2 regions of the Massilia sp. PWRC2 genome follow, and region 2 is predicted to be linked to the other one. Evidence: predicted binding sites of a transcription regulator. Region 2 holds the regulator's gene; the other holds the start of a gene.
The links. Region 2 encodes FliA, which starts transcription of late flagellar genes. Its sites were predicted from a motif close to CTAAAGTTTNNNNNNNNNNNGCCGNTA; they were not measured.

Region 1: the regulator FliA is predicted to act here: its motif matches at 7,585-7,611, upstream of ACP7BZ_RS05410 (flagellar protein FliT).

Annotation. Positions count from the first base shown of each region.
Region 1 is NZ_JAFCUW010000002.1:138,487-153,325, reverse strand. It holds gene ACP7BZ_RS05445 (alpha/beta fold hydrolase) at 1-120, shown strand, start outside; gene ACP7BZ_RS05440 (CsbD family protein) at 201-380, opposite strand; gene ACP7BZ_RS05435 (IS1595 family transposase) at 617-1,576, shown strand; gene ACP7BZ_RS05430 (CsbD family protein) at 1,639-1,833, opposite strand; gene ACP7BZ_RS05425 (class I SAM-dependent methyltransferase) at 1,889-2,539, opposite strand; gene ACP7BZ_RS05420 (M13 family metallopeptidase) at 2,561-4,627, opposite strand; gene ACP7BZ_RS05415 (M1 family metallopeptidase) at 4,685-7,327, opposite strand; gene ACP7BZ_RS05410 (flagellar protein FliT) at 7,657-7,935, shown strand; gene ACP7BZ_RS05405 (hypothetical protein) at 8,851-9,393, shown strand; gene ACP7BZ_RS05400 (cyclic nucleotide-binding domain-containing protein) at 9,542-10,348, opposite strand; gene ACP7BZ_RS05395 (response regulator) at 10,338-11,033, opposite strand; gene ACP7BZ_RS05390 (sensor histidine kinase) at 11,023-11,820, opposite strand; gene ACP7BZ_RS05385 (diguanylate cyclase domain-containing protein) at 11,830-12,861, opposite strand; gene ACP7BZ_RS05380 (RNA polymerase sigma factor) at 13,570-14,178, shown strand; gene ACP7BZ_RS05375 (hypothetical protein) at 14,634-14,839, opposite strand, start outside.
Region 2 is NZ_JAFCUW010000001.1:657,270-672,108, forward strand. It holds gene ACP7BZ_RS02950 (flagellar basal body L-ring protein FlgH) at 1-394, opposite strand, end outside; gene flgG (flagellar basal-body rod protein FlgG) at 391-1,173, opposite strand; gene flgF (flagellar basal-body rod protein FlgF) at 1,239-1,979, opposite strand; gene ACP7BZ_RS02965 (flagellar hook protein FlgE) at 2,016-3,548, opposite strand; gene ACP7BZ_RS02970 (flagellar hook assembly protein FlgD) at 3,587-4,294, opposite strand; gene flgC (flagellar basal body rod protein FlgC) at 4,314-4,715, opposite strand; gene flgB (flagellar basal body rod protein FlgB) at 4,718-5,137, opposite strand; gene flgA (flagellar basal body P-ring formation chaperone FlgA) at 5,309-5,998, shown strand; gene flgM (flagellar biosynthesis anti-sigma factor FlgM) at 6,104-6,406, shown strand; gene ACP7BZ_RS02995 (flagella synthesis protein FlgN) at 6,413-6,877, shown strand; gene ACP7BZ_RS03000 (hypothetical protein) at 7,085-7,666, opposite strand; gene motD (flagellar motor protein MotD) at 7,740-8,498, opposite strand; gene ACP7BZ_RS03010 (flagellar motor protein) at 8,515-9,261, opposite strand; gene ACP7BZ_RS03015 (RNA polymerase sigma factor FliA) at 9,243-9,971, opposite strand; gene ACP7BZ_RS03020 (MinD/ParA family ATP-binding protein) at 9,991-10,842, opposite strand; gene flhF (flagellar biosynthesis protein FlhF) at 10,835-12,130, opposite strand; gene rfbD (dTDP-4-dehydrorhamnose reductase) at 12,335-13,207, opposite strand; gene rfbC (dTDP-4-dehydrorhamnose 3,5-epimerase) at 13,204-13,749, opposite strand; gene rfbA (glucose-1-phosphate thymidylyltransferase RfbA) at 13,752-14,645, opposite strand; gene rfbB (dTDP-glucose 4,6-dehydratase) at 14,642-14,839, opposite strand, start outside.

The DNA.
Region 1 (14,839 bases), on a different contig from region 2:
CTGATGACTTACCCCGGCGCCAAGCATGGTATTTCTTCGCGCGCCGGCCAGCGTCATGTGTACTCAACCATCGAAGCATTTTTCCGCAAGCATATTGGTGACAAGGCTGACGGCAGTTAAATCTTGCCTTGCTTCATCGCTGCAAAAAAGCCGCGATATCGCGGCTTTTTTTTATCTGCTCCAACCAGCATGGGCCATGCTTAGTTGGTGGCGTCTTTCAGTACTTCTTTGGCGTCGCCGATTTTTTCCTGGGTCTTGCCTTCAACCTGGTTGGCCAGGCCTTTTGCCTGCTGTTCGGTGCTACCGACCAGCTTGCCAGCCTCTTCCTGAATTTTGCCGCCGATGTCTTTCATTTTGCCGTTGACTTGATCGCTGTTCATGGTGGAGCTCCTGTGTTTGGTAAGGGCATGGCGATGTGCTCATGCAGTGGGTTCAGAATATGGCAGGCGCGGCATGGCGTCTGTTAGCGAGCGAACGCTGGCTCAACAATAAGTTGACGATGCGATGCGGACAGGCCGGCAAAAAAGGGCGCATTACCCGTTAAGTCCGGGCAGCGCTGGAACTTCATTTTTAAAACGCGACTCCAAGTTACTCGACCATCGATCAGGAGAGTGATATGGACCGCGCCGCCTTCGACCGGCTGTTGCGACGCCTGCGGGCATTGGGCCTGCACGAGCGCGAGGAAGTGTGCCTGGAGATGGCCCACTCGATTTACGGCAAGCGCATTTGCGCCCTGATCGAGCAGGCCGGCCAGGACCGCTTGCAGTGTCCACGTTGCCAGAACACCAGGCTGTATCGCGACGGCAGCGCCAATGGCTTGCAACGCCATCGCTGCCGCCAATGCGGCCGCTCATTTAATGCGTTGACCGGCACCCTGCTGGCGCGTCTGCGCCATAAAGATCGCTGGCTCAGTTATTTTGATTGTTTGCGCGATCAGGCGTGTACCGTGCACCGGGCGGCAGAAAAAGTGGGGGTGCATGCAAACACCAGTTTTCGGTGGCGCCACCGTTTTCTCGACTGGGCCAAGTACGACCGGCCGCGCAGCCTGCAGGGCATCGTCGAAGTTGACGAGACGTTTTTATTCGAGTCGCAAAAGGGCGCGAAGCAGTTAACACGACCTGCGCGCCGGCGCGGCGGCGTCGCCAGCCGGCGCGGCATTTCGGCCGACCAGGTCACGATCGTGGTGGCGCGCGACCGCGCCGGCAATACCATTGATTTTATCGGCGGCCGTGGCGCCTTAAAAACGGCGAGTCTGCAGCGTCATTTGCTGCCAACACTGCAGACAGATGTGCTGCTGGTCAGCGATGGCAATCCGGTCTACCGCCGGTTTACCCGTGACGCCGGCATTGCCCACCGCGCCGTCAATCTCAAGCGCAAAATCCGCGTCGATGGCGCTATTCACGTGCAAAACGTCAATGGTTATCACAGCCGTTTTAAGGGCTGGCTAGGCCATTTTAATGGCGTCGCCACCCGCTATGTGGCGAATTATCTGGGTTGGCGCTGGGCCATTGACGGCAACCGCATCGACTGCGCCGAAAGCTTCCTCAGAGCGGCGCTGGGGGTTTTCCGGAGTTAGCGGTGAAAGCGTCAAAAAAAAGCCGCGTCGAACGCGGCTCAATGGCACTACCATACGCTCACTCAGCGGTTACCGCGATTGGGCAAATCGTCCTTCAGAACTTCCTTGGCGTCGCCCGCTTTTTCCTGCAGCTTGCCCTCGGCCTGCTTGATCTGCCCCTTGGCTTGCTGCTCGCTGCTGCCGACAACTTGGCCGACTTTTTCCTGGATCTTGCCGCCGATATCCTTGGCCTTGCCTTTGACTTGGTCCTCGTTCATTTCGGGTACCTCGCTTGCTGGTGGTTGGGAGCACCACCTTACGACCACGCCTTCGCTACTTCTGTTCGCCACTTAACATAACGGCCCGATCAGGCTTGCGCCAGACGCTGGCGAGCCAGCGCTGCTCGGACGACGGCACGCCACTGGGCCGGTAGTAATGGTCGAGATAGAGAAAGCCGGCCTCTTCCATAAAAGCACGCCATCCTGCCAGGTCATGATAGCTGCCGTAGCGCTCGCCGCTCCAGCCTTCCTGGTTGTCGCCACGGGGATTCGAACTGAACAGCACGCCACCCGCTTTCAGCGCGTCGTACAGCTTGCGCAATACGGCCGGCAAGGCGGCGCGGGGAACGTGAAACAGCGAAGCGTTGGCGTAGACGCCATCGAACTGCGCCGCCGGCAGCGCAAGATGGAGAAACTCTTGCTGCCACACTTCACAGCCGCTGTAGTGGCGCGCCATCTGCACGAACTGATCGGCGCCGTCGATGCCGATGGCACGGTGACCAAGCGCCGCCAGGGTTTTCAGGTCGCGCCCCGGGCCGCAGCCAAGATCGAGCAGGCACAGCGGCGCTGGCGCCGCCAGCGCGCCTAAAAAGGCCGCGATGTTCTGACTCACATCGTGGCCGATGGTGCCGGCAAAGAAGCTCTCGGCACGATCGTTGTAATGGGCCACGGTGCTGCGGGCAATGGCGTCGAGCGCGTCGTTCATGGCAGCGGCCATCCTAAGGCATCACCAGACCCGCACCCGCTCTGTCGGCGCCAGATACAGCGACTGCCCCGGCTTGACGTCAAAGGCCTGGTACCAGGCATCGAGATTGCGCACGGTGGCAGCGCGGTACTGCGACGGCGCATGGCCATCGGTGAGCACGATGCGGCGCAACTGGGCGTCGCGCATCTTGCTGCGCTCGCTGTGGGCATAGCCGAGGAAGAAATCCTTGTCGCCATCGAGCGGTGCGCTCTTGCCCGCCAGGGTGGTACGGTAGGCATCGTAAGCGGCGGCGACGCCGGCCAGATCGGCCAGGTTTTCGCTGAGCGTCAGGTTGCCATTGACGGCCAGATCGGCAAACGGTTTATACGCCGAAAACTGCGTCGCCAGCCTGGCCGAGGCTTGCGTAAAATGTTCCTTGTCCTGCGTGGTCCACCAGTCGCGCAGGCGGCCCTGGGCGTCGAACTGCGCACCCTGGTCGTCGAAGCTGTGGCTGATTTCATGGCCGATCACGCTGCCGATGGCACCGTAATTGGTGGCGTCGGACGCCTTCGGATCATAGAACGGCGGCTGCAGGATGGCTGCCGGGAACACGATGCCATTTTGCAGCGGCATGTTGACGGCATTGACCAGCTGCGGCGGCATGGCCCATTCCGACTTGTCGGCTTTCTTGCCCAGCTTGGCGAGCTGCTGGCGCGTCTGGAATGCCTCGGCGCGCACCACGTTGCCGAAGGCATCGCCCGGCACCACGCGCAAGCCGGCGTAGGAATCCCAGCGGTCCGGGTAAGCCACGCCGACATACAGGGTCTTGAGTTTTTCCTGCGCCTGGGCGCGGGTGGCCGGTGCCATCCAGTCGAGCTTGTCAATGCGCTGGCTGAAGGCAGCAATGATATTGGTCACCATGTGCTGGATGCGCAGCTTGTCGGCGGCGGCAAAATTGCGCTCGACATAGACGCGGCCGACTGACTGGTCCAGGGCGCTGTTGGTGGCAGCGAGCGCACGCTTCCAGCGCAGCGACTGTTGCGGCGTGCCCGACAAGGCCTTGCCATAAAAGGCGAAGCGCTGATCCACAAAGGCCTTCGACAGGCTGCCGCCGACATGGTTGATCTGGTGGAAAGCCAAATAATCCTTCCAGGTGGCCAGATCGGTCGACGCCACCAGCGCCGCTTCACCCGTGGCGGCGCCCGGATGCCAGACGATGAACGTGCTTTGGCCGGACAACCCGGCGGCCTTGAAGAACGCCGCCCAGTCCATGCCGGGGGCCTTGCTGGCAAAGTCTTTCAGGGTCCAGCTGTTGTTGGCTTTTAAGACGTCGGCGGAATCTTCGCGGCTGGCATGGGCCTGGGCGATCGCCGTTTCCAGCGCCATCACCTTGACGGCGCGCGCTTCGCTGTCACCGAACCCGGCCAGCGCCAGCATGGCGGCGATGTGCTGCTGGTACTTGCTACGCAGCTCAGCCATGTTGGCGTTGTCGGTCAGATAGTAGGCGCGATCGGGCATGCCGAGGCCCCCTTGCAGCAGGAAGGGCACGTTGCGCGTCGGGTCGGCCAGGCCCGGTGCCACCCAAAAACCAAAAATATTTTCAGTGAAAAAATTGGTGTTGTTCAGTGGATCGACGTCAGCGCGCAGCGATGCCCCCAGCGCACGCGTCAGTTGCGCCTTGCTGGAAATCGCAGCGATGTTCGCCAGCAGCGGCTTGAGGGGTGCGGCGCCTTTCGCCTCGATGGCGGACTCATCCATGAAAGTCTGGTAAAAACTGGCCACCTTGCGGGCGTCAGGCTTGGCCTTGGGGTCGGCGTTGATGCTGTCGAACATCTTGACGATGCGCGCATTGGTGTCTTCGGCGATCGAGGCGAACGCGCCCCAGCTGCTGCGATCGGCCGGAATCTCCGTCTTCGCCAGCCACTCGCTATTGGCGTACGTGAAAAAATCGTCGCCCGGCAGCAAGGCCGTGGCGGCCGGCCGGACGATGCTGCTGGCAGCCGGCGCAGCCTGGGCTGGCGTTGGCGTTTGCGCCTGGGCGAAGCTGCAGGCGGCGCTGCACAGGGCAACGGTGATGGCGGTCTTGAGCGGAGTCCAGCTGGTGTTCATGGTGTCCCTTGAAGAAATGAAATAGACGGTATCGAGCGCCCTTATTGCGCCGTCACGTTATTGTAATGCGGCGCGTACTTGCGGTAGCAAACGTGCCTTGCGTGCCGCGCGCATGCGCACGCCATTGCCGATCCGTTGCGCTTCGACCAGGGCAGCGGCGCCAAAGTGCTCGCTGACATAAGCCTCCATGCGCGCGGCGTCGCCCGCATCGGCAGACGGGGCGACGATGTCAGCAAACGCCCGGCCGCGGCCGATCGCATCCTGGTCTTGCATCAGGCGCTCGCGGTTGGCGACCGCAAAGTCCCAGGCCTGGGCGAGGTGCGCGTTGGCGGCGACGGCGACAACGACGGGCATTGCTGCTTGTACGGACAACTGCGGCGACAACTGCGGCGACAACTGCGGCGACAGCGCCAGTTGCAGCACCCGCGCCGCCTGGCGCGGATCGGCCACCTGCACCAGGGCGCGCGTCAAGCGCTTGCGCTCGGCGTCGCTGGAGCTTGCCTGCAGGCGCGCGATCAGCAGGTCGACGGTGGCGCCATTGGCATCGTGGCCGGCCGCGCTGAGTACGACGTCGAGCATCGATGGACTGACGCTGGCCGGCCGCCGCACGTAGCGCTCAAACCGCAGCTGCGCTTCGGCCATCGCGGCGGGGTCGCCGGCGCGCACCAGCATGGCAGCGAGCTGCGCGCGCAATGCGCGCTCATCGACCGGTTCGCCGTTGCGTTCTTCCCAGCCCAGGCTGGCAAATTTTGCTTGTAGTAGCTTGATGATGAAGCGGCGGATGAGCGCCTGTTCGGGGGTGCCAGCGGCCAGCGCGTCGAGGCTGCCCAGATTGGCGAGGATGGCGCCCCAGACGGCGCCACGGTTTTCCTTGGCATACTGACCGACCAAGGTGAGGTACGATGCCAGTGGCAAACGCCCGGCCAGCACCATCGCCCAGGCATCGGCCTGCAACTTCAGGCGGGTGGCGTCGGGCAGCCGGGTGACCTGGCGTGCCAGCGCATCGAACGAGGCGGGGTCGTAGTGCACGCGAAACAGGCCGACGGCGTCGGCGTCGACCACCAGCACGCCATCGCAGCTCTGGCTGACGGTGGCGCTGGCGCTCGATAACAACACGGTGCTGGCCTTGCCATCGACTTTGCCGACCTGCACCGGCACGCGCCACAGCATGCCGTCGGCGGCCGGCTCGTCAAGACGAAACGGCTGCTGGCGCAGGGTCACTTCACGCTTGCCATCCTTGCACTGCTGACTCACTTGAATGACGGGAAAGCCGGCCTGGGTGGTCCAGTCGGACGCCAGTTGTTGCAGCGGTTTGCCGGCGGCCGCTTCGAGTGCGGCCCACAGCTCGTTACTGGTGGTGTTCGAATACTTGTGGCGCGCCAGATACGCGCGGATGCCAGCGCGAAATGGCGCCTCGCCCAGATAGGCTTCTAGCATGCGCAGCAAGGCCTGCCCCTTGTCGTCAGCGATGGCATCGACGGCATCGCTGGCCTGGGCTTCGGTGGCGATGGCGCTGTGGATCGGACGGCTGGTCGTTCCGGCATCGAGGTCCAGCATCTGTTCCCGGCTGAGCTGGGCATCGAGTGCGGACCGCCACTCGGGGTGAAAGTGCTCGCTTGCCTTGACTGCCATCCAGCCGGCGAAGGCTTCGTTGAGCCACCGGTTGTCCCACCAGGCCATGCTCACCAGGTCGCCGAACCACTGGTGCGCCACCTGGTGGGCGTTGACGGCAAAGCGCAGCTGGCGGACGGCGTCGGGACTGCTGAGCGCATCGACCAGCAGGGCCGATTCGTTGTAGACGACGGCGCCCCAGTTTTCCGTGGCGCCCTGCAAGCCGCCGGGTATGGCAATCTGGTCGAGCTTGGCCAGCGGATACGCTACGCCAAAGTAGTCGCTGTAATACTGCAGGACGTCGGCCGTCACCGCCAGCGGGTAGGCGGCGGCGCCCAGTTTGCCCTCGGTGGTGACGATGCCGATATCGACCCCATCCTGCTTGCCCGACAGGCGCTCGAGTTCGCCCGCCACCAGCACCAGCAGGTAGCTGGGCATCTTCGGGGTGATGGCGAACGAGCTGCGTTGCAGGCCCGATTCGAGGCGTTCCTGCTTGTCGATGGGAGTGTTCGAATACGCCTTGAAGGTCGCTGGCAAATCGACGGTCAGTTTAAACGTGGCGCGAAACGCCGGCTCATCCCAGTTCGGCAGCAGGCGGCGGGCGGCGGGCGCTGCCAAGGCCGTCGCCAGCAGGATTTTTTCGCGCGCAGCGACTTGATATGTCACTTGAAACATGCCACGCGCTGCGCGATTGATCAGGCCGCGAAACTTCAGCGCCAGCGCGTAGCGTCCAGGCGCCAGCGGCTTGTCGAGGTGAAAGCTGAGGGTTTGTTGCTGGGCATCGAGCAGCGGCGTGAGCTTGACTTCGCCGATCTGGCGGCCGGCCAGGGTGGCGCTATCGATGTCGAGGTCGACGGCGTTCAGCACGATGATCGAGGTCGCCGCCAGGACGTCGATGGCCACCGTTTCGGCGCCCAGAAAGGTGTGGTCCTTCAAATTCGGCGTCAAATGGACGGCGTACTGGACCGGCACCACTTCTTTTGGCAGCGTGCCCGGCGTTGTGGCGAAATTGAACGGTGCCTCGGCACGCGCCGCCAGCGCAGCGCATGCCAGCACGGCCACGCTCATCATTCGGTGGAACATTCTCATACGGGTCTCGGGTATGGTTGCTGGGCGCGGTCACCATTGTGGCGACATAACCCAGCCAGCACTGTAGCGCCGCGCCGGGCAGAGTTCGGGGCCGACGCGATGGAATGCGAATAATGAGGGCAAAACGTCAATAAAAGGGCATGAACGCGATATCGCCACGCTAATTATGCAAATTGGAAATATTTTGCCCGTTTATAGCACCGTCCTCGCACCTTCGTAACAAATTGAAAGAAATTGGATTTTTTATCGTCGCCACCCTAAAGTTTGGCCGGAACGGGCCGTTATGGAGAGACACGCGGCAATCCGATTGAACAGACAGTGGTGCGACCATGACTTCGAACGACGTAGTAAGCATGTATGAACAACTTGCTGGCTTGAGCGCCCAGATGTGCCTGGCCGCGCAGGCTGGTGACTGGACGTCGCTGGCCGCCCTCGAGCGCCAGTGCGCCAGCCATCAGCAAGCCGTGCAGGCGGGTGTGCCGCCGCTGACGGGCGAAGCGCGCAGCCGCAAGATCGCCCTGCTCAAGCAGATCATGGCCAACGACCGCGCCATCCGTGATGTCACGGAATCCTGGATTAACCATGCGATCCCCGGCGTCGTCCATTAAGGTGTCCCCGAAACACCGTGGCGGGCGGCGCCTAATCGCAATGATTCGGGTCTTCTAGCACATTAGTACGAATGTACGGTGAGTAAGGGGCCGGACACAGCGGACTCGCATAACAATTTTCAAAGTCGACTCAAGTACCTTCTCACGTCATCTGGCGTCGCCGCGCAACGATTTTGTCCCCGACAGACCGGGAGCTGCCCGTGGTCGCGCTTGGCGCCCCAGCGCCCTGCCGCTGACGGCCATCGACCGCGTCGGTGATTCGCTCTCCCTTCCGCAGCAGTCCCCGCGGCCGCTCCATGCGACTACCCCAAGGTCCGCCTTCGGTTCATCACAAGTGCACGGCTTTACCGCAACGACCTGAAACCTCCGCATCCCGACGTTGCATGGATCGCCGGCAACGTCATAAGCTCGCGCGGCCTACGTTGATGGAGCACAGGCGCGATGACCGTCGTGCCAGCTGTTGGTTGAGAGCCGCTAAATTCTTCACTGCAATTTCTTGCAGGATTTTGACTGATCGCAAAAAATTTTTTTGCAGAACAAGAATGCATCAAGCTGTCGTTCGACGGGAATAGCATAATTTTTTTACGACCAGGCTGGACATCAATGCAGCACGTTGAATTATTGCTTCCCGAAAATGGTCGGCGCAACTTTCATAAAAGATATTTACTTCAGGCGGCCCTGACACACCGTAGCAGGTAGGGGGCTCTTGCATTAATCAACGGAACTGTACGAATGTGCGGTGAGTAACGTAGATACGATGGCAAAGTGCGCAGCACCTTGTTCAAGGTCGCCTTGAACGCATCACGAAGTAAGGGGGGAAATTCCCCAGCGCCGCTGTCGCGGCACCTTCCCGTTCGTGCACGCTGGAGCGCGCGCCACTTGTCGGGGCCAGCTGTTAAAAACTGCGGAGGACACATGGAAATTTGGATGACTTCAAGCACCGAAAGCGTCGAATTTGCGGCCACGTTCGCCTTGGCGAAAGCGCGCATGGAACCGATATTCAATCAGCGCTTTGGCGAACTGGCGTATGGCAGCGGCCTGGTTGAACTACAGTATTGCGCGCGGCATCACGCCTTACCCCATGAAATTGTCGGCGAGACCAAAAAATACGCGAAAGCCTCGCACACCGCGCATATCTATGCAAATCTGGAAGTGCCTGCCAACTGCTCCGTCAAGGAAATGATTACATCGGTCGCTACCTCACTTGCAAGCCATATCGTGAACTTGCGAAAATTTAAGATTAGCAACTTCGACATTGATAGATTCTGCGCAGACTATGCCAATTTTGCAATGCGCGAAAGCTGGACCGTGCCCTTGGGATTTCCTGCGGTGTTGCCGGCCACGCCTTGTCAGCCACAGTGGGCAAAAGCCCATGAGATGGCGCACCGTCGATCACAGGAAAGTGCACAGCGCCGCCGTGCCGGTGACCAGCCAGCTTTTGAAACTGCAATGCGCTGACTGCCGCTTCGGACAAAGGGCCACTCAAGGCACGCTCGAATAACCGTCACGAGCGTCCTGCTGTCGCATTGGTAGCGCGATTTTGATCAGCTAAGGTATTTCAGGGAGATGGGATAGGCGCCCACATTTCCGACTTTTCAAGGTCGCATCAACCAGCGCAAGTAGGCTGTCCTCGCCCGCGTAGGAGCGATGCGACACTACCGTCGAGCACTGCGCGCAGCTGCTCGCGGTCGTGTAATTCAACCAGCCTACCGCTGATGGATACCCCGTGCTGCGTGTTAAATCGCGCAATCAAGCGGCTCACCGTTTCGACGGTAGTCCCAAGATAACTGCCGATATCGCTACGTGTCATGCTCAACCGGAATGATCGGCTCGAGTAACCTCGCCGCTCATATTTATTACTCAGATCAAGCAAGAAGCCAGCAAAACGCTCATCCAGGCTTGCCATGGAAAGTAAACACGACCTTTCGTAATTATTTGCTAACGCTCCGCTCATGATTTTAAGAAATTGCTCACCCAACTGTGGTGCGCTCGCCATCGCCTGCCTAACATTCCGATAAGATATTTCGCAAACCTCGCTGTCTTCCAGGGCCATCACCCGAGCCACATGCACGCCTGCAGCAATCGCCTCCATGCCGATAATGTCACCCGGCATATAGAATTTCACTACATGTAAAGTACCGCCGGGATCGCGGCTTAAGACCTTGAATTGACCTGAACGGACAACGTAGAGCATGTCAAATCTATCGTTCTCTCTACACAGCACTGCGTTACGTTCGACACGTCGCTTTCCGGTTAGCACCGTGTCGAGGATCTCGGCATCACCGGTATGAAACAGCATCGGCAAGCAGCTCTTGGCGGCACCACACAATGCACAATGTACCGCGCCTTGATCTACTGACTCAGCGGAAAAACTGCCTGCTGTGTTGCCATGTTTGACGTCTTTACGCATCATCGCTGTCCTCCCAGCCATCATTGTTTTTCTCGTTGACCATCACCGAACTGATCAGACCTTGCTCCATCGCATAGCGGGCAAGTTGCGCGTTGCTATGGATGTTCAATTTCTCAAACAGGCGGGTACGGTGAGTCGAAATAGTCTTTGGACTTCGATGTAAATGGGCAGCAATGTCACCTGTGCTATCGCCCGCGACGATTCGCATCATCACTTCGAATTCTCGTCCTGTCAGCACCGTATGGCCTTTTTTCGAATGGCCCTGTACTTGCCTGAACAATAATTCGCTCAGAAATTCACTGAAGTGTTTGCCACCATCGGCGACCTTGCGTACTGCACTGACCAGGTCAGGCAAGGACGCGCCTTTGCTCAGATAGCCGTCTGCCCCCGCCCGCAAAGAGCGCAACGCATATAGTTCTTCCCCGTAGGCGCTGATGACAAGGACGCCAATGTGTGGCATAAGACGTTTGATGCGGGCCAACAGGGTCAGCCCGTTTTCATCTGGCAAGTCAATATCGACCAGTGCAACATTGATCATGCGACAGTCCAGTTCAGCCATTGCCGCATTTGCGCTCAGCGCCTGCCCCACAACAATAATGTCATCAGCGGTACCGAGCATTTGACGAAGTCCGGTAATCACCAGCGGATGATCGTCAACCAGCAGCACCCGAATTGGTTCAGCGCGCATATGCATACTCGTACGGAAATTCAAGTGACAGACAAATGCCCTGACCAGCGGGAATACTGACCGTCAAGCTCGCACCGAGCGCAGTCGCCTGTTCGCGCATGCTGACCAAGCCGAGTGAGTTCAAGCCATCGAGTTCTTCCACTGGAGCACCAACACCATTGTCTTGGGCTACGGACACCACAGTGCCGTTACATTGATAAATTCGTAGCGTCAAACAACTCCCCCCGGAGTGTTTCTCCGCATTAATCATTGCTTCACTCAGAACACGGTACACAAGGCGTTCAAATTCGTCGAGGAGAATAGGTCCCTCAAGACTGGCATCGGTATAGAACGTCACCGCCAAACCACTGCGTCTTGCCAGGCTTTTCGCCTGCCACTCGAGTGCCGCCCATACACCCATTTTCTCAAGCAAAACAGGGCGCAAATCAACGCCGATCTTTCGAATTGTGGCAAACGCACAATCGGCAAGCACCGCAGCATCCTCCAGCAAATCACTGGCGACGAGGCCGAGCTGCGTCTGTCGTGCAATAGCGACACAAATGCACGCCTTGATGGCGGTTAGCACGGCGCCAAGGTCATCATGGATTTGCTGAGCCAACTGACGGCGCTCGCAGGAAAGAAAACCTTGCCGCGCGACATCCTGCCGGCGCCTGCTGGCAGTGCGGCGCCGCGACTTCAGGTAACCATCGTCCCCAAGCACAGAGACAGATATTCGATCGAAGCGAGCGTTCGACGAAGAAGTGCGCGTCGCCGATTCGCCGGCAGTAAGTTGGCTATTATTTTTCATGGCGCCACTTCAATCGAACAAAAAAGACCCAATCGCGGAGTCACGCAGCGGCGCAGAGATGCACACTGCGGGCGAACCGATTGGCTCCTGGCAAGCCGCCGCCATCCCGCATGCCTCGCCAGCCACCACCAGCCGACGACCGCCCAAGCGCTTTGCCTCATACATTGCGGCGTCGGCTCGTTCGATCAAGCGATCGACGCCGCAGCCATGGTCGGGACAAAATGCCAAACCAAGGCTGGCGCTGATTCTATGGACATTTGCTTGAATGGAAAAAGGCCGCGCCAATTGTTCAAGCAATTTATTGGCAATATCGAGGGCGACACTACGGTACCCTAATAAAGGAAGCACCACGACGAACTCGTCGCCACCGAAGCGGCCCACCGTATCGGTGCTGCGTACCACGCCTTGCAGCCGCAAGCCGACTGCCTGCAGCAGCGAGTCGCCGGTCAAGTGACCAAAATGGTCGTTGACCAACTTAAAATCGTCGAGATCGATAAAAATCACGGCTAGCAGACTTCGAGTCGGCATCGTTTTTTGTAATCCTGATTGCAAGGATTCGAAGATCCCCGTTCGACCAGGCAAGCCCGTGAGCGGATCTTGGCTGGCACGGAGCCGCTCAAGTTGCAAAACATGATCCGCTTCAGTACGGTCGTGTAGCACGCAGACCCAATGGCTGATGACGCCATTCATATCGCGGATCACGGTAATAACCTGATCTGCGCGAAAAACTGATCCATCAGCGCACCGCACATTGACATCCAGAGTTGATTTGTCCTGGACGGCTTCGCTAAGTGCACAATAGACATCCCTGCACAATGTTTCTGATCCGCGCTGGAAAATAAGGGAATTTACAGAAACGCCGCTGACCTGGTCGTACATAAATGCAGTCAGCTTTTCAAAATCACGATTCACCCAAGCAATATTTTTATTCTTATCAATAATCAATACTGGATCCGCAAGGAATTCAATGGCCTTTTCCAGCAATGGACTAAAGAAAATATGACTCAACCGCGCTTTTAAAGACTTATCGAAATATCTCATAACATCTCCGTTTTTTAAAGCAGAGTGGCAGATGAGCGAAATTTACATTAGGGAATTTTCTAAAATAAATTCTGATAAAATTATTTAAATAAGAAATATAGGATTTTACATTTAACAAATCATCTGACAGTTTTATTTTAAACATAAATATTGTAAAATGTAAACTTAATTGTTTCTCGTTTTTTCTTCGAAATCTGCTAGTCCTTCTATGCCGGAGAAATTTTCTACTGTCAAATGTGAGGGTGACCAGATTAACCCGATCTACTAACTCTTACGACATAAAAAAATAGACTTCAATCAAAAAAACATCACTTCATTATGCCAATCGCATCATTCGGCACCTAGCTCAACATTCTTTGAATAAAAAAAATCACGTAACTTTTCGGTTAAGTTACTTTATTGTTAATAATATTTACATCTCTGACACTATAAAACCCAGTTAATTTCTTTTTAGAAAATAAAATTATTATATGTTATTCTATATTTCTGTTAAAAAAATACACCAAATCAAAAATAAATGATTGACCATTACATTGAGGTGCATCAAATAAAGCGTGACGCGAAGCGACGTTTTTTAATCAGAAAATTCAAACATGGCGCCGATCAAAAAATATATAAAATAATTTGGGGTATCTCTACTTGGTCATTTTTCCAACATATAAATTCGATCTGACTGTCACCAAGGCGAAACGCAAGCGGGAGGCTGCAATGAACGATTGCATGGATGATCTTGTGCTCGTAGAGAAAACACTCGAAGGCGATCTTGAGAGCTTTTCCCAACTGGTAGAAAAATATGAAGGACGAATCTATCGATTGGCGTTCGGCGTGCTCAAGCAACGCGAGGATGCCGAAGACATCGCGCAAGAGACCTTTATCCATGCCTTCAGGGCCCTGGCAACTTTTCGCCGCGAGGCCGCCTTCTACACATGGCTGTATCGTATCGCCCTAAATCGCGCGCTAAACCGCCGTAGCCACCACTGGTTGGTCAAAGCGCATTTTTCAACTGAACGGGACAACGCAGCTGGCATCCTCGCGGCGACGGAGCGGATCTGCCCACGCCCGCCGCCACCATTGGCGCTGGAGTATAAGCAAGCACTGCAGACGGTTGAGAGAATATTGGCGGAAATGCCTGAGAAATTTGCCGACGCCCTGATATTGCGGGTGATGGAAGGGCTCAGCTATGCGGAAATTTCAAGCCTGCGAACGATGTCTGTGAATACTGTACGCACCAGAATTTACAGGGCACGCCAATTCATATCGCGTCGCATGAAAGAATGGCCCAGCCAACACGGGGCGGCGGACTGCCTGCCTAAATAGGTCGGTGACAACAAACAACGTCGACGGGCGCCGATTCAATGGAAGTGCAGCGCAAGTCACCTTCAACGCATGAAGGACCGTTGATGCCGCCAGGCGCCATCGAACCCGTCTCTTGCACTGCTGACGCGCGGAAAGCCTGGGAAAATATTCAAACGTGGCGTTGATGCTGGCTCGGGATTGTCGCATTCGCCGCGATGGCGGACGCAATCCGAATTCTGGAGACCGAGCGCCAGGTATCTCCTGGCGTCGTCTCTGGCCGGTTGCATCCGGCGCCCCGCAGCACATGGCCGGCTGTGGGACTGCTTCCACGACAGGCGTTTCCTCAACGGTTGTCTGTGACTCGCGCCACCTATCGTTGGTGACTGCGCAGACCCGTGTCGCGTGATGAAATAAAGTATAGCGGAAAAAACAATCTTGTGTAGACAAATTCTGCCGTACCGAATCGGCGGGCCAGATTAGCCCGCCGGCGCGGTATTGGCCACTTCGGTACCGGCGACCACTTCGGCGGCGGCGCGGCGCGGCATCAGGCGACTTTTTAATTTGGCAATGAAATTGGGCATGCGCACTGCCGCCGATGCGGCCGCCGGCGTCTCGGCGGCGCGGCGGCGCCTGGCCTTGGCGCGCTGGCGCAGCAGCACAACGACCAGTCCGGCGATCAGGC
Region 2 (14,839 bases):
TGTTGCTGGCGCTCTGGTTGTCGCCATCGGCGAACTTGTTGGCGGTGGTGGCGGCGATGGTGGCACCGAAACGTCCCTGCAGCGGGCCGGGAATGCCGGCGCTGACGGCGCCCGTCTTGTTGCCCGAACTGGCGCCGGCCTTGACGGCGGCAGTTTTCTCGACGATGGCGATGGTCAGCAAGTCGCCGATATGGCGCGCCTTGCGGTCTTCGAACATGGGACGGAAAGTCGAGGCCTGGTAAATGGCGCCGTTGGCCGGCAGCGACTGCTCGCTGGCCACCGGCCGCACCGGCGCGCTGCGCTGGGTGATGGTCGTTGGGGTGGTGGCGCAGCCGGCCAGCAGCAGGGTAGCCACAGCGGCCAGGACGGCTGGGAGCAAAATAAGCGATTTCATAATTGCGACAGTTTGGCCAGCATCTGATCGGAGGTGGTGATCGCCTTGCTGTTGATTTCGTAGGCGCGCTGGGTCTGGATCATATTGACCATCTCTTCCACCACGTTGACATTCGAGGTTTCCACATAGCCTTGCAAAATCACGCCGGCGCCGTTGGTGCCGGGAGTGTTGGTGTTCGGACTGCCCGACGAACCCGTTTCCACATACAGGTTCTCGCCTTTCGACTCGAGGCCGGCGGGATTGACGAAGGTGGTCACCTGGATGGTGCCGATCTGGGTTGGCGCATTGGTGCCGGCGGTGGTGACGGAGACGGCGCCATCGCGGCCGACGGTGATCGACAGCGCATTGGCCGGTACCGTGATGGCCGGCTGGATGACAAAGCCGGACGACGTGACCAGCTGGCCGTTGCTGTCGCTCTGGAAGGAACCGTCGCGGGTGTACGCGGCAGTGCCGTCGGGCATCAGGACATTGAAAAAGCCCGAGCCGTTGATCATCAAGTCTTTCGAATTGCCGCTGGACTGGGGGTTGCCCTGGGTGTGGATGCGCTCGGTAGCGACGGTGCGCACGCCGGTGCCGATCTGCATGCCCGACGGCAGCGCGGTCTGTTGCGACGATTGGGCGCCTGGCTGCCGCACGTTCTGGTAAAGCAAGTCTTCAAACACGGCGCGCGACCGTTTAAAGCCATTGGTGCTGACGTTGGCCAGGTTATTGCTGATTACGTCCAGATTGGTCTGCTGTGCTTCCAGGCCCGTCTTGGCGATAAAAAGGGAACGAATCATGTGCTTCTCCAGTAACGTGGCTGACGAAAGGCGCCATGCACATCGTTACTATACGGCGCACCGCGTTAACTCAAAGCAAGGATCTGAGTCGCTTTTGCGGCGTTGTTCTCGGCATTCTTCATCATGCTCATTTGCATTTCAAACGAGCGCGCCAGCGAGATCATGCTGACCATCGAGTCGATCGGGTTGACATTGCTGCCCTCAAGCATGGCGCCAGCGACCGACACATTCGGATCGACCTCGGCCGGCTTGCCATCTTTCAGGCGAAACAGGCCGTCGTCGCCGCGCACCAGGTCCGCCTCCGCCGGGTTGACCAGTTTTAAGCGCCCCAGCACGGTCGGGGTGCCCGGCTTGGTGCCTTTTTCGATGGTGGAAATGGTGCCGTCGCCGCCGATGGCGACGGTGACGTCGGGCGGAACCGAGATAGGGCCGCCGTCGCCCGCCACGGCATTGCCGCCGATCCCAGTCAGCAAGCCGTTTTCATTCATGTTGAGGGCGCCGCTGCGGGTGTAGGCTTCGCTGCCATCGGCCATGGTCAGCGCAATAAAACCCTTGCCGCGGATGGCGACGTCGAGATCGCGCCCGGTCGCCTGCAGGGCCCCCGACGAAAAATCGGTGCCGCTGGTCGCGTTGACGACAAAGGCGCGGGTCGGCAAGGTGCCGCCCTCGACCTGCACCGCGCGAAAGGCGTCGACCTGCGCACGAAAGCCGGTGGTGCTGACATTGGCCAGGTTGTGCGAGGTGGTGGCCTGCTGCTCAAGGATGTGTTTGGCGCCGCTGCCGGCGGTGTAAATGAGACGGTCCATGCTGTGCCCTTTCGGCGCGGCGACAAATCACTAAATTTAGCGCAAATTCACCAGCGTCTGCAGCACCGAATCCTGGGTCTTGATGGTCTGCGCATTGGCTTGATAGACCCGCTGCGCGGTGATCATGTTGACCAGTTCGGCCGTCAGGTCGACGTTGGAGTTTTCCACCGCCGACGACTGCAGCGTGCCGAGACTGCCCGAGGTGGGCGCGCCGACCAGGGCGTTGCCGGAGGTGCTAGTTTCGGCCCATGCATTGTTGCCCAAAGGCGACAGACCATTCGGATTGGCGAAGTTCGCCAGCACGATCTGCCCCAGTGCCTGCGACTGGCCGTTGCTGTACTGGCCGAGGATGACGCCGTCCGCGCTGGCCGAGAAGCGCTGCAGGTGGCCGGCGGTGTAGCCGTCCTGGATCGATTGCTTTTCACTGGTGGCGGCGCCGTACTGGGTCGAACCGGTGAAGGTGAGCGAGACGGGCAACACGCTGGCGGCGCCGGTGGGGGGGAAGATGGTCAAATCGACCAGCATCGGCGGGGTGGTGGCCGACAGGGTACCCTTGGCGTCAAAATTCAGGGTGCCAACTTTAACTGGCTGCAACTGAACGGCGGCGGCAATATCCTTGTCGACATCCTCAGGGGTGTTACCCAGCACGCCACCGGAAATGGTGGCGGCGCTGGCGATGGCTGCCTGCTGGGCAGGGGTGGCGTTGCCGATGGCCGGATTGGCGGCGGCCGCCACCACCATTGCCGAGGCCGCGGTGGCATAGGCGGCCAGCGCGCTGGCGACGGTGGCGGCATTGACCGGCACTGCCTGCACAGCGGTGCGCCAGGCATCGCGTGCGTTGTTGACGGCGGTAAAGGGCGCGGTGGTGCCCTGGGCGGCGGCGGCCACTTTCAGGTTATTCAATTCCATGCCGTCGTTGGCCACATACACATCCCAGGTGCCGGCACCGTTACGCACGTAATACGAGCTCATCACGTGGGCATTGCCCAGCGAATCGTAGACGTCGATCGGAATCTGCTTGTTGTAGCTGGCCGTGTCATTCACATCGAAGGGCGTCTTGGCCGGATTGAGTTCACGCGAATCGAGGTTGAGCTCGGTTTTTACGGCGGTGGTGGCGACCGGCTTGAGGTCGGCCGTGCTGATCTTGATGGGCAAGGGTGAGCCAGCCAGCAGGTTGCCGGTGGGCCCGGTCTGGTAGCCGGTCAGCTTGGCGCCCTGGGCATTGACCATATAACCCTCTTTGTCGAGGGAAAACTGGCCATTGCGCGAATACTGGACGGCGCCGGCCACCGTGGTGCGGAAAAAGCCGGCACCGTTGATGGCGATATCGAGCGGATTATTGGATGACTCTACATTGCCCTGGGTGAACTGCTGGGCGATCTGCGAGACCTTCACGCCAATTCCCGCCTGCGTTCCCAGCGAACCCTGCAGCGACGATGCATAGACGTCGGCAAACTGCGCCTGCGAGCCCTTGAAACCGACCGTGCTGGCATTGGCGATATTGTTACCGATCACATCGAGCGATTTTGCAGCGCCGTTCAGACCGCTAAGACCTTGTTGAAAAGACATGATGTACTCCTGCTAGATAGGGGATATGGGGCGCGTGCTTACAGAATTTGCTTGATGTCAGCCATCGTGACGATGCCCTTGGTGGGCAAATTGAGCTTGACCCCGGTGGCGGCGTTGGAGGTGATGCTGGCCACCGTGTCGAGCGACAGCGCCTTGGCGTCCTTGAGAGCCTCGCCGCCGGCAGTGGCCTCGACGCGGATCAGGTAGCGGCCATCCTTGACGGTGACGGGGCTGCCGTTGGCGTCAAGCTTGGTGGCATCGGGCACGCCGTTCCACAGCAGCGGATAGGTGCCGGCCGCCTTGGCGCCGAGGTCAATGGTCTCGATGTCCTGGCCGGTGCTGGTGTCGGTGACGATCAGCTTGACCGAATCGGCGGCGGTGGCAATGTCGACGCCCATCACGCCCTGGCTCTTGGCGAGGTCGACGTAATTGCCCTCGACCAGCACGCTGTGGCCGATCATGCTGCTTGCCTGCATCGCCTCGGTCGACTGGTAGCTCGACTTCAGTGATTCGAGCGTGGTGTTGAGCTTGTTGACCCCGGTGACGGTCGACAGTTGCGCCAGCTGACTGGTCAGTTGCGCATTGTCGAGCGGATTCATGGGGTCCTGGTTTTTCAGCTGCGTCACCAGGAGGGTCATGAATTTATCGGTGTCGGCGGCCACCGTGCCATCGGTCGAAGTGACCTTTTTGGCATTCATGGTGGCCATCAGGTCGGTGCTAACGGTGCTGGTATCGATGGTGGTCATGGGAGTCAGATCTAAAAGGTTACTGGCCGATGGTCAGGGTTTTGAGCAACATGGTCTTGGCGGCGTTCATGGTCTCGACGTTGGTCTGGTACGAGCGCGAAGCGGACAGCATGTTGACCATTTCATCGACGACGTTGACGTTGGGCATGGAGACATAGCCCTTGTCGTCGGCCAGCGGATGCTTGGGGTCGTACTGCTGGCGCAGCGGTGACGGGTCTTCCACCACCTGCGCCACCTTGACGGCGGTCGAGCCGTCATCGAGCGGCACCGCTTCGAACACCACCTGCTTGGCGCGGTAAGCCTTGCCGGAAGCATCGGTGGCGCTGTCGGCATTGGCGAGGTTGCTGGCGGTGGCGTTCAGGCGCTGGGCCTGGGCACTCATGGCCGAACCGGACACATTAAAAATATTAAACAGCGACATGCTTACTGGCCTCCCTGGATGGCGGCCATCAGATTGCGGATCTGGTGGTTGATCATGGTGATGCCGGCCTCGTATCGCACGCCGTTGTCGGCGAACTGGTTGCGCTCGACGTCCATGTCGACCGTGTTGTTGTCAGCCGCACCCTGCGCGTTCTGGCGGTACAGCAAGGGGGTGCCATCGGCCAGGGCATTGCCGCTGGCGGCGGCCTGCAAGTGCTGGGGCGAACTGGCCGCCAGCGCGCCGGCCGCTGGCGTGCTCTTGTTCAGTGCCCCGGCCAGCGCGCTGGCGAAATCGATGTCGCGGGCCTTGTAGTTGGGCGTGTCGGCGTTGGCAATATTCGAGGCGAGCACCTGCTGGCGCTGGGAGCGCAGGCTGAGGGCCGCTTCATTGAACCGCAGATAATCGTCGAGTTTGCTAACCATGTCCGCTCCGGGTGGGTGCACTTATGAGAACAGGACCAATCATACGTAGAGGCAAGGTGGGCCAATCGAACGAGCAGCATGGGCAAACGGCGGCTATTCGATGTTTCACCGGGGAATCATGGAGCCTAAAATAGCACCATTCCACCATCCGCTGCCCCCCGGCCTCCCATCATGCATGCTCGACTGACCGTACTTTGCGCCGCCCTGCTGAGCGCCTCCCTGGCACAGGCACAGGCACACCAGGATCTGGGGCAACTGGCCCGCCTTGCCGAACAGTTTTTGCAACAGCAAGGCGCCGCCCTGCCCGGCGAAGTCAAGGTCGAGGTGCGTGCGCTGGACACCCGCATGCAGCTGGCGCCCTGCCCCGCCCCGGAAGCCTTTCTGCAAGCGGGTGCGCGGGTGTGGGGAAATACCACGGTGGGGTTGCGCTGCAGCGCGCCGACGGCGTGGAAAGTGTATATTCAGGCGAAGGTGATGGTAACGGGCGAGTATGTTGCCGCCGCCGTGCCGCTCGGCCAGGGCCAGCCCATCGAGCAGTCGCAGCTGGTGATGCTGCGCGGCGATCTGGCGGCGCTGCCGAATGGCGTGGTGACCGACATGGCGCAGGCAATCGGCCGCAGCAGTACCATGTCGCTGCCGTCCGGCGCGCCGCTGCGGCTCGATGGTTTGAAATCGAAGCCGGTGGTACAGCAGGGCCAGATCGTGCGGGTGGTATCGAACGGGCCCGGCTTCAAGGTCTCGGCCGAAGGCCGTGCCATCGGCACCGCCGGTGCCGGCCAGGTGGTGCAGGTACGCACGCCGGCTGGCGCCATCATTAGTGGCATAGCGCAATCAGGGGGGCTGGTAGAGGTTGTTTTCTAACTTCGCTCGTTGATGTGCGCTAAAGTTTCGGACTTACACGCCGTTACTTAGACATATCGCGGTGCGTGCATTTAGAACATGGCACCGGTCAAAGAGGAAGATGCTGTGAAAATTAACGACACCCCCAAAAGCACCCCCGCCTTGCCCACGGCCAGCAGCACGGCTGCCGGCGCGCGCAGTGCCGAACGCGCGGCGGCCACCAGCCAGCCGGCGACCGACAGCGTGCGTTTGTCGTCGCAGGGCCAGGCCCTGGCCGGTACCAACGGCGCCGGCGCCGTGTTCGATACCAAGAAAGTCGAACGCATCAAGCTGGCCATCGCCGATGGCCAGTTCCAAGTCAACTCCGAGAAGGTGGCTGACGGCCTGCTGGAAACAGTCCGCGACCTGCTGCACTCTCGCAAACGTTAAATTACCATGACCAGTCCCCTTGCCACCTTGCTTGACGAACAACAGACGATCGGCTCCCTGATCGGCTTGATGCAACAGGAACAACAGTTCCTCGTCAGCGCGGACAGCGATGGGCTCGATCAAATCACGCCGCAAAAATCGGCACTGGTGCAGCAGGCGGCAGCGCTGGCCAGCCGCCGTCATCTGGCGCTCGGCAGCGTCGGCTTTGCCGCCAGCGAAACGGGGATGGAAGCCTGGCTGCTCGAAGCTGGCGCCGAAGCGCGCGCCCAGTGGACCGACCTGCTCAACCACACACGCGCCGCCAAGGAACTCAACCGTGTCAATGGCATGTTGATCAACAAGCAGCTGACCATGACCCAGGTGGCCCTGAACGCCATGCGCACGCCGGCCGGCAGCAGCGAAGCGGGGTTTTATGGCGCCAACGGGCAAACCACCGCGGGCGGACCGTCCCGGCGTTATGTGGTCGGTTGATCTTATTTGAATAGCAAGCGACACGCCGCCGTGCTTTGACGGACGGGCTTAGAACCTATCCCGGTAGGTCGGAGTCGCTGCTTGCGCGCCTGGCAACCGATGGCTGCGTTACTCGTCTTAGCATGGCTCGCCATGCGTCATCCTCGCGCCTTGCCCTCGGCTGCCATGCATCGCAATCCGCTTCCTCCTACCTACCGGGATAGGTTCTTACTGGCCGACGTGCGCGAACATGGCGGTGGCCACGTCGAGCGGCGTGCGCTGGTCGAGCCGGTTGACATCATTGACGAAAGCGCCGCTAAAACTGATCTGGTAAGCGTGGCGGCCATTCATGAAGCGATAGGCGTGGCTGATGTCGAAGCGGGTCGACAACTGGCCATGCGGCTTGATGGCAACATAATCATGTTTCGTCGGCAGCGCCCGCTTGACGAGCATGCCGACATAGTCGAGCGGATCACCATTCGAACTGTCGCGCACCTCGAACAGATTGCCTTCCGGCTCGCCTTCATTGGCCAGCACGCGCGGCACGTAAATGGTGTGCTCGCTGTGGTTGTCGATGGTAACTTTTGCCAGCAACTGGCCGTCGTGCGTGTCAACCACGATGTTGCTGGCAATGACAGCGACCACGCCATCACGGGCACGGGCGCCGGCGTTCATGGCGCCCATCGCCAACAGGGCGGCAACGCCGGCAACCACGGCCAGCATTTTGCCGCGCTTTTGAAGTGCTTTCAACATCGACTGCTCCACCTTGAGAATGGCGGCATTGTGCACTGCGGCGGTGCGCGGCGCCAAGCGGGTTTGCGCTCCGTTACAAATATTTTTACGAAGAGCCGCCGAGGAACGGCCTTGGCCACCACGGCTGTGCTCAGCGCGCCGGAATCTCGGTCGTGGTATCAGGCAAGGCCGATAGAATAGTCACAGCCACGCGGCGGTTGCGCGCGCGCCCCTCTACGTTGTCATTGCTGGCCACCGGAATATTGTCGCCGTGACCGACCACGGTCATCCGCGCCGGTGGCACGCCAGCGTCGGCGAACAGGCGCACCACGGCGCCGGCGCGGGCGGCCGACAGTTCCCAGTTCGATGGGAACACGGGACGGCGAATTTGCTGGTTGTCGGTGTGACCTTCCACTTGCAGCGCGTGCGGATCGTTGCGCAGCAACACTGCCAGCGCCGCCAGCGCTTCGCGCGAGTCGGCCGTCAAGGTGGCGTCGCCCGAGTCGAACAGCACGCTGGCATTGATTTCGACGCTGACGCCGCGGCTGTTTTGGGTGACCCGCACCTTGCCTTCCTTGACCAGCGGCGCCAGCGTCGAACTGAGTTCGCGCGCCAGTGCGGTGAGCCGTTCGCGTTCGCGCCGCAACGCCTCGGCGCGCCGCCTGGCCAGCAGATTGGGCAGGACAATCGGCGGCGCCACCTGGGCGCTGGGCGCGGGCCGGCCGACGGCGGCGCTGCCGCCGAACGCGCTGCCGAGCGCATCAGAGAGCACGCGGTATTTGCTTTCGTTGACCACCGACACCGCGTACATGACGACAAAAAACGCGAACAGCAGGGTAATAAAATCGGCGTAGGAAATCAGCCAGCGCTCGTGGTTTTCGGCATCTTCAACGTAGGGCTTGCGCGCCATGACGGTACCGGGACGCTTAATCGCGCGAGAGCAGGCTGGCCACGCGCTCGTCGATCACGCGCGAATGGTCACCGCTGGCGAGATCAAAAAACACTTCGAGCAGGATTTCGTACTGCACCACCTTTTCAGCCACGATGGCTTTCAGCTTGTTGCCAACCGGGTAGAAAAACAGGTTGGCCAGGCCGACTCCGTACACGGTCGAGACAAAGGCGACGGCAATACCGGCCCCCAGGCGCGCCGGGTCGGACAAATTTTCCATCACGTGAATCAAGCCCAGTACGGCGCCGATGATGCCGATGGTGGGAGAATAGCCGGCCGCCGATTCCCAGATGCGCGCGCCCTGGCGCTGGGAAAATTCGTAGGCGTTAATTTCCGTTTCCAGCAAGCTGCGCAGCTTGTCTGGCTGGATGCCGTCGATCATCAGCCGCAAACCCTTTTGCACGAATTTGTCGGTGGCGCGCGTCATCGCCGGTTCGAGCGCCAGCAAGCCGTCGCGGCGCGCGGTCTGGCTCCAGTTGACGATATCGCGCGCCAGCTTCTGGCGCTGGTTCGGCGGCGGCTGGAATACCCAGCGCAGCATGCGCATGCCGCGCATAAAGGTCGGCACTTCGCTTTGCAGCAGGACGGCGCCGGCGGTGCCGATGACAACGATGGCAAACGCCGCCGGCTGCACCAGCGAGGCAAACTTGCCGCCGTCGATGGCATGGCCGACGAACAGGCCGGCCAGCGCCAGCGCCAGCCCGATTACGCTGGCCCAGTCCATGCCTGCTCCCGGAGAGTTGCGCGCAGGCGGGCCACGGCCTGGGTGTGCAATTGCGACACACGTGATTCGGACACGCCCATGACGGCGCCGATTTCCTTCAGATTCATTTCTTCTTCGTAGTACAAGCCCATCAGAATTTTTTCACGCGGCGGCAACGCATCGATGGCATCGATGACGGCCTGGCGGAAGTCGGTGTCGAGCAGGGCCCGCAACGGATCGTCGTCGTCCACGGCATAGCGGTCGAGGAAGCTGTCATTGCCTTCGTTGTCATGAAAGTCTTCGTAATAGACCAGCTGGTGGCCGCCGCCATCGGCCAGCATGTCCTGGTAATCGGCCAGCGACAGTTTGAGCGACTTCGCCACTTCCGATTCGGTGGGCGCATGGCCCAGCTTTTGCTGCAGGCTGGCCATGGCGGCCTCGATCTTGCGCATGTTCTGGCGCATCGAGCGGGGCAGCCAGTCGCTGTTGCGCAGCTCATCGAGCATGGCGCCGCGGATGCGCAGCACGGCGTAGGTTTCGAACTGGGCGCCGTGCGTTTCCTCGTAGCGGGAAATGGCATCGAGTAAACCAATCATGCCGGCCTGCACCAGATCGTCGACTTCCACGCTGGGCGGCAATTTCGCCTTCATGTGGTGGGCGAGCCGCTTCACCAACGGCATGTTATCCGTCAGCAGCTGGTTCTTGTCGGCTTTCCCTTTGACGTTATACATTGTTTAAGCGAACGTTTTCTTAAGCGCCAAAGCGGGTCTGTCCCCCTGCATGGCCAAGTGGTGGCATGCCTGCACGGGCAAAACGGCCCGCCAGCTGGCGAAACGCCACCGAGGCGCCGGCCAGCGGAAAGGCGTCGACGACGGCGCGGCCAAGGCGGGCGGCACGGTGCAGGTATTCGTCGGCCGGCACTGATCCCATCGAAGTCAGTTGCACGGCCAGGTAACGGCTTGCTGCAGAACACATATTATCGTATACAAGCTGCGCCTCGGCCTCTGTCGCACCAGTGACCAGCACGCCGAAGGGGCGCCGCCCCAGTTGTTGCGACAGGCGTTTGATCAAACTGTAGGCGGCGGTGATGGAGACGGCGCTGGTGCCGACCTGGACGACGATCTCGGCGCTGTCCATGATCGGCACCGGAAAGCTGCCGTCGGGACCGAATTCGCCGTCGACGATCACCATGCCGCTTTGCTTGACCAGCACATCAAAACTTTTCGCCAGCCGGCGCGCATCGTCGGCGCCGCAGTGATCGGTGCCGCTGTGTTGGGCGCCGGTCTTGCGTTTCATGGTTGCCACCGAAAACCCTTGCGGTACCTGGCGCACCACTTCATTGAGGGCGCACTCCTGGCGCGCCACCTGCAGCAGGCTGGCACCGTGCGAGACGCCGAGGCGTTCGGCGACGCCGTAGTCGTGGTGGCAGGCGTCGACGATCAGCACATCATTGCCGGCGCGCGCCAGCGAGGCGCCCAGGTTGACCAGCATGGCGCCCTTGTCGTCCTGCGCGTGGGCCGACAGGAAGGTGACGATGCGCGGCCGCGGCCCCGCCAGCATGCGGCGCAGGCCCTCGGCCTGGTCGAAATCGAAATTAGCCATGGCTTACCTCGCGCAGACCGTGCTGCATTTTGCCGGCCTGGGCCATCAGCAGGGGCAGATCGCTGTCATCGAACTGGCTGGCGCCGTCGCGCGTGAGGCGGAAGGCGCGATCGATCAGCATGGCGCGGTCGGCCAGGTGCAAGTCTTCCGGCACCCGCTGGCCATTCGAGATATAAAACAGGCGCAGCTTCTGGCGGATGACGACGTCGAGCACGTTGCCGATCGAGGCAGCTTCATCCATCTTGGTCATGATGCAGCCGGCCAGGCCACTGCCCTGGTAGGCGCGCACGACTTCGTTGAGGGTTTCGTTGGTCGAGGTGGCGTTCAGGCACAGCAGGCGTTTGACATCGGCGCCCGTCTCGCTGAGCATGGCGACCTGCTCGGTGACCATCTGGTCGCGCTGCGACACGCCGACCGTATCGATCAATACCGTATGTTTATTCCGCAATTCCTTGAGGGCGATGCGCAGGTCCGCTTCGTCTTTGACCGAATGGACCATCACGCCGAGGATTTTGCCGTAGATACGCAGCTGCTCGTGGCCGCCGATACGATAGGCATCGGTGGTGATCAGCGCCAGCTTGTCGGGGCCGTGGCGCATCACGCAGCGGGCCGCCAGCTTGGCGGTGCTGGTGGTCTTGCCGACGCCGGTGGGGCCGACCAGGGCAAACACGCCGCCCTGGCCCAGCACTTCATCCTCGTTGGCCATGCTGGTCAGATTGCGTTCCAGCACGGTTTTAATCCAGCGCATGCTTTCGACACGGTCTTTACCGGATGGCATTTTTTCGATCAGATAGCGGGCCAGGGTGGCGGAAAAGCCGGCGCCCAGCATATCGCGCAGCACCTGGGCTTTTTCCGGCTCGCGCTGGGCGGTGGTGCCCCAGGAAATGGCGGCCAGCTGGGTTTCCATCAGGCCGCGCATGGCGCGCACTTCGTGCATCATGGCCGACATTTCGGCGGCGGCGCTGTCCTTGGCGTGGGCGATGGCGTTCGACATCATGGCGCTGATCTGGGCCATGTCGACCGCCTCGCTGGCCGCTTGCATCGGCGCGGCGCGGCGGTTGGCATAGCTGACGGGCGCATCGTGATCGAGGCGGGGGGCCGGCTGGTCCATGGCGCTGCCGTGGGCGGGCGCGGCAATCGAGGCGACGTCGTCATTGGCCAGGGCGAGGATCTCGACGACGCCATCGACCGGGCGGTTCGACAGGATCACGGCATCGGGTCCGAGCGCTTCGCGCACTTTGCGCAGGGCTTCACGCGAGGTGGCGGCGGTAAATTTTTTGACGTTCATCGAGCATGCTCCTGCTGAAGGGGTCAGTGCGCGCCCATGCGGCACTGCCATTTCTCACAGGTCAATTATTGACGATGCTCTTAGGAAACCATCAAGGGAAAAGGCGGGTGATAGTCCCGCTATTCGAATTGGAACAGATGAGCCCGTTGCCTGAAGCGTCAGGGGGGACTGGCACCGCGGGTGCCAGTCCCCCTGCTGCCAGCTTTACCCCAGGCACAAGCCCAGCGCAGTCTGCCAGCTCGGCACATGAATGCCGAGCGCCGCCAGCTTGTCGCCCGCCATCACCGAGTTATGCGGCCGCTTGGCCGGCAGCGGATATTCCTCGGTGCGAATCGCCGTCACGGTCGGCTTGCGCAGCACCGACCGGTGCGCCACGATCTGCTCCGTGAAGCCATGCCACGAGGTGCTGCCGGCCGCCGTCAGGTGATAGATCCCGCCCTGCCCGCCTGCCATGGCGGCCAGCAAGCCATCGCGTGCGTCGAGGCGCGCCAGCAGTTGCGCGGTGGTGTCGGCAATGGTACGACTCCAGGTGGGCGAACCGAACTGGTCGCCCACGATACGCAGGGCGTCGCGCTCGGCCGCCAGGCGCAGCACGGTGAGCAAAAAATTCTTGCCGCGCGTACCGTACACCCAGCTGGTGCGCAAGATCAGGTGCGGCACACCGGACGCCGCCAGCGCCTGTTCGCCCACAAGTTTACTGGCGCCGTACAGGTTGACGGGACAAGTGGGATCGGTTTCCACGTAAGGCCCCGTCTTGCTGCCGTCAAACACATAATCAGTGCTGTAGTGGACGATGGCGGCACCCAGGCGCCTGGCTTCTTCGGCCATCACGGCCGGCGCCTCGCCGTTGATCAGCATGGCCAGCGCGGGTTCGCTCTCGGCCTGGTCGACCGCCGTGTAGGCGGCCGGGTTGACGATCAGAGTCGGCTTGACGGCGCGGATGACCTCGCGCACTTGCTGCAAATTACTCAGGTCCATCTGTGCGCGGTCGACGGCGACCACTTCGCCCAGCCCCTGCAGACTGCGTTGCAGTTCGTGGCCGACCTGGCCGCTGGTGCCGGTGACGAGGATTTTCATGGGAATACCTCGGCGTCGGCAAGCAGCTTGCCCACTTTGTCCTTGGCGGACAGTTGCGGCTCGACATCCATCGGCCAATCGATGCCGATGGCCGGGTCGTTCCACAGGATGCTGCGCTCGTACTCGGGCGCCCAGTAATCGGTGGTCTTGTACAAAAACTCGGCGCTATCGCTGGTAGTCACAAAACCGTGTGCAAAGCCGGGCGGCACCCACAGCTGGCGTTGATTGTCGCTGGAGAGTTCGACGCCGACCCACTGGCCAAAGGTGGGCGAGCTTTTGCGGATATCGACAGCGACATCGAACACGGCGCCAGCGACCACCCGTACCAGCTTGCCCTGGGTTTGCTGCAGCTGGTAATGCAGGCCGCGCAAGACGCCCTTGACGGACTTCGAGTGGTTGTCCTGCACGAACCGGGCGTCAGAGCCAGTCAGCTCCCTGAACTTGCGCTCATTAAAACTCTCGTAGAAAAACCCTCGTGCATCGCCGTAGACGGTGGGTTCAAGGATGACGACATCGGGAATGCTAGTTGGAATAATTTTCATGCTTAATAAATTTGCTCGTTCAACAGGCGCAGCAGGTACTGGCCGTAGCCATTTTTCTTCAGGGGCTGGGCAAGTGTTTCAAGTTGGGTGGCGTTGATATAGCCCTGACGATAAGCAATCTCTTCAGGACAAGCCACCTTCAGGCCCTGGCGGTTTTCGATGGTGGCGATAAACTGGCCGGCCTCCAGCAGCGACTCGTGGGTACCCGTATCGAGCCAGGCCATACCGCGGCCCATCAGTTCGACCGTCAATTCGTTGCGTTCAAGGTAGACCCGGTTGACATCGGTAATTTCCAGCTCGCCCCGTGCCGACGGCTTGATGCTGGCGGCGATATCGCACACCTGCTTGTCGTAGAAATACAGGCCGGTGACGGCGTAATTCGACTTCGGCTTGAGGGGCTTTTCTTCGATGCTCACTGCCCGGCGCTCTTTGTCGAATTCGACGACGCCGTAGCGCTCCGGGTCTTGCACGTGATACGCGAATACGGTCGAGCCGCTGGTGCGGCTGGAGGCTTCATGCAGCTGCTTGTGGAAGTCGTGGCCGTAATAAATGTTGTCGCCCAAGATCAGGGCCGACGGATGGTTACCGACAAACTCGCGGCCTATGATAAAGGCCTGCGCCAGGCCGTCCGGGCTTGGCTGCACTGCGTAGGTCAGGCTGATACCCCACTGCGACCCGTCGCCCAATAGTTCGCGAAAACGCGGGGTGTCCTGGGGCGTCGAGATGATCAGGATCTCGTCGATCCCGGCCAGCATCAGGGTGCTGAGCGGATAATAAATCATGGGCTTGTCATACACCGGCAGCAACTGCTTCGATACCGCCATGGTGACCGGGTACAGGCGCGTGCCCGAGCCACCGGCGAGGATGATGCCCTTGCGTTTTACGGTGCTGCTCATACGTTTCCCTCGGCCAGCGTGCGCTGCGCATAGTTTTTATCGAGCCAGTTTTGGTAATCACCCGACTGCACGTTCTGCACCCAAGGCTGATTGTCCAGATACCACTGCACCGTCTTGCGGATCCCCGACTCGAACGTTTCGGCCGGCTTCCAGCCCAGTTCGCGTTCCAGCTTGCGGGCATCGATGGCGTAGCG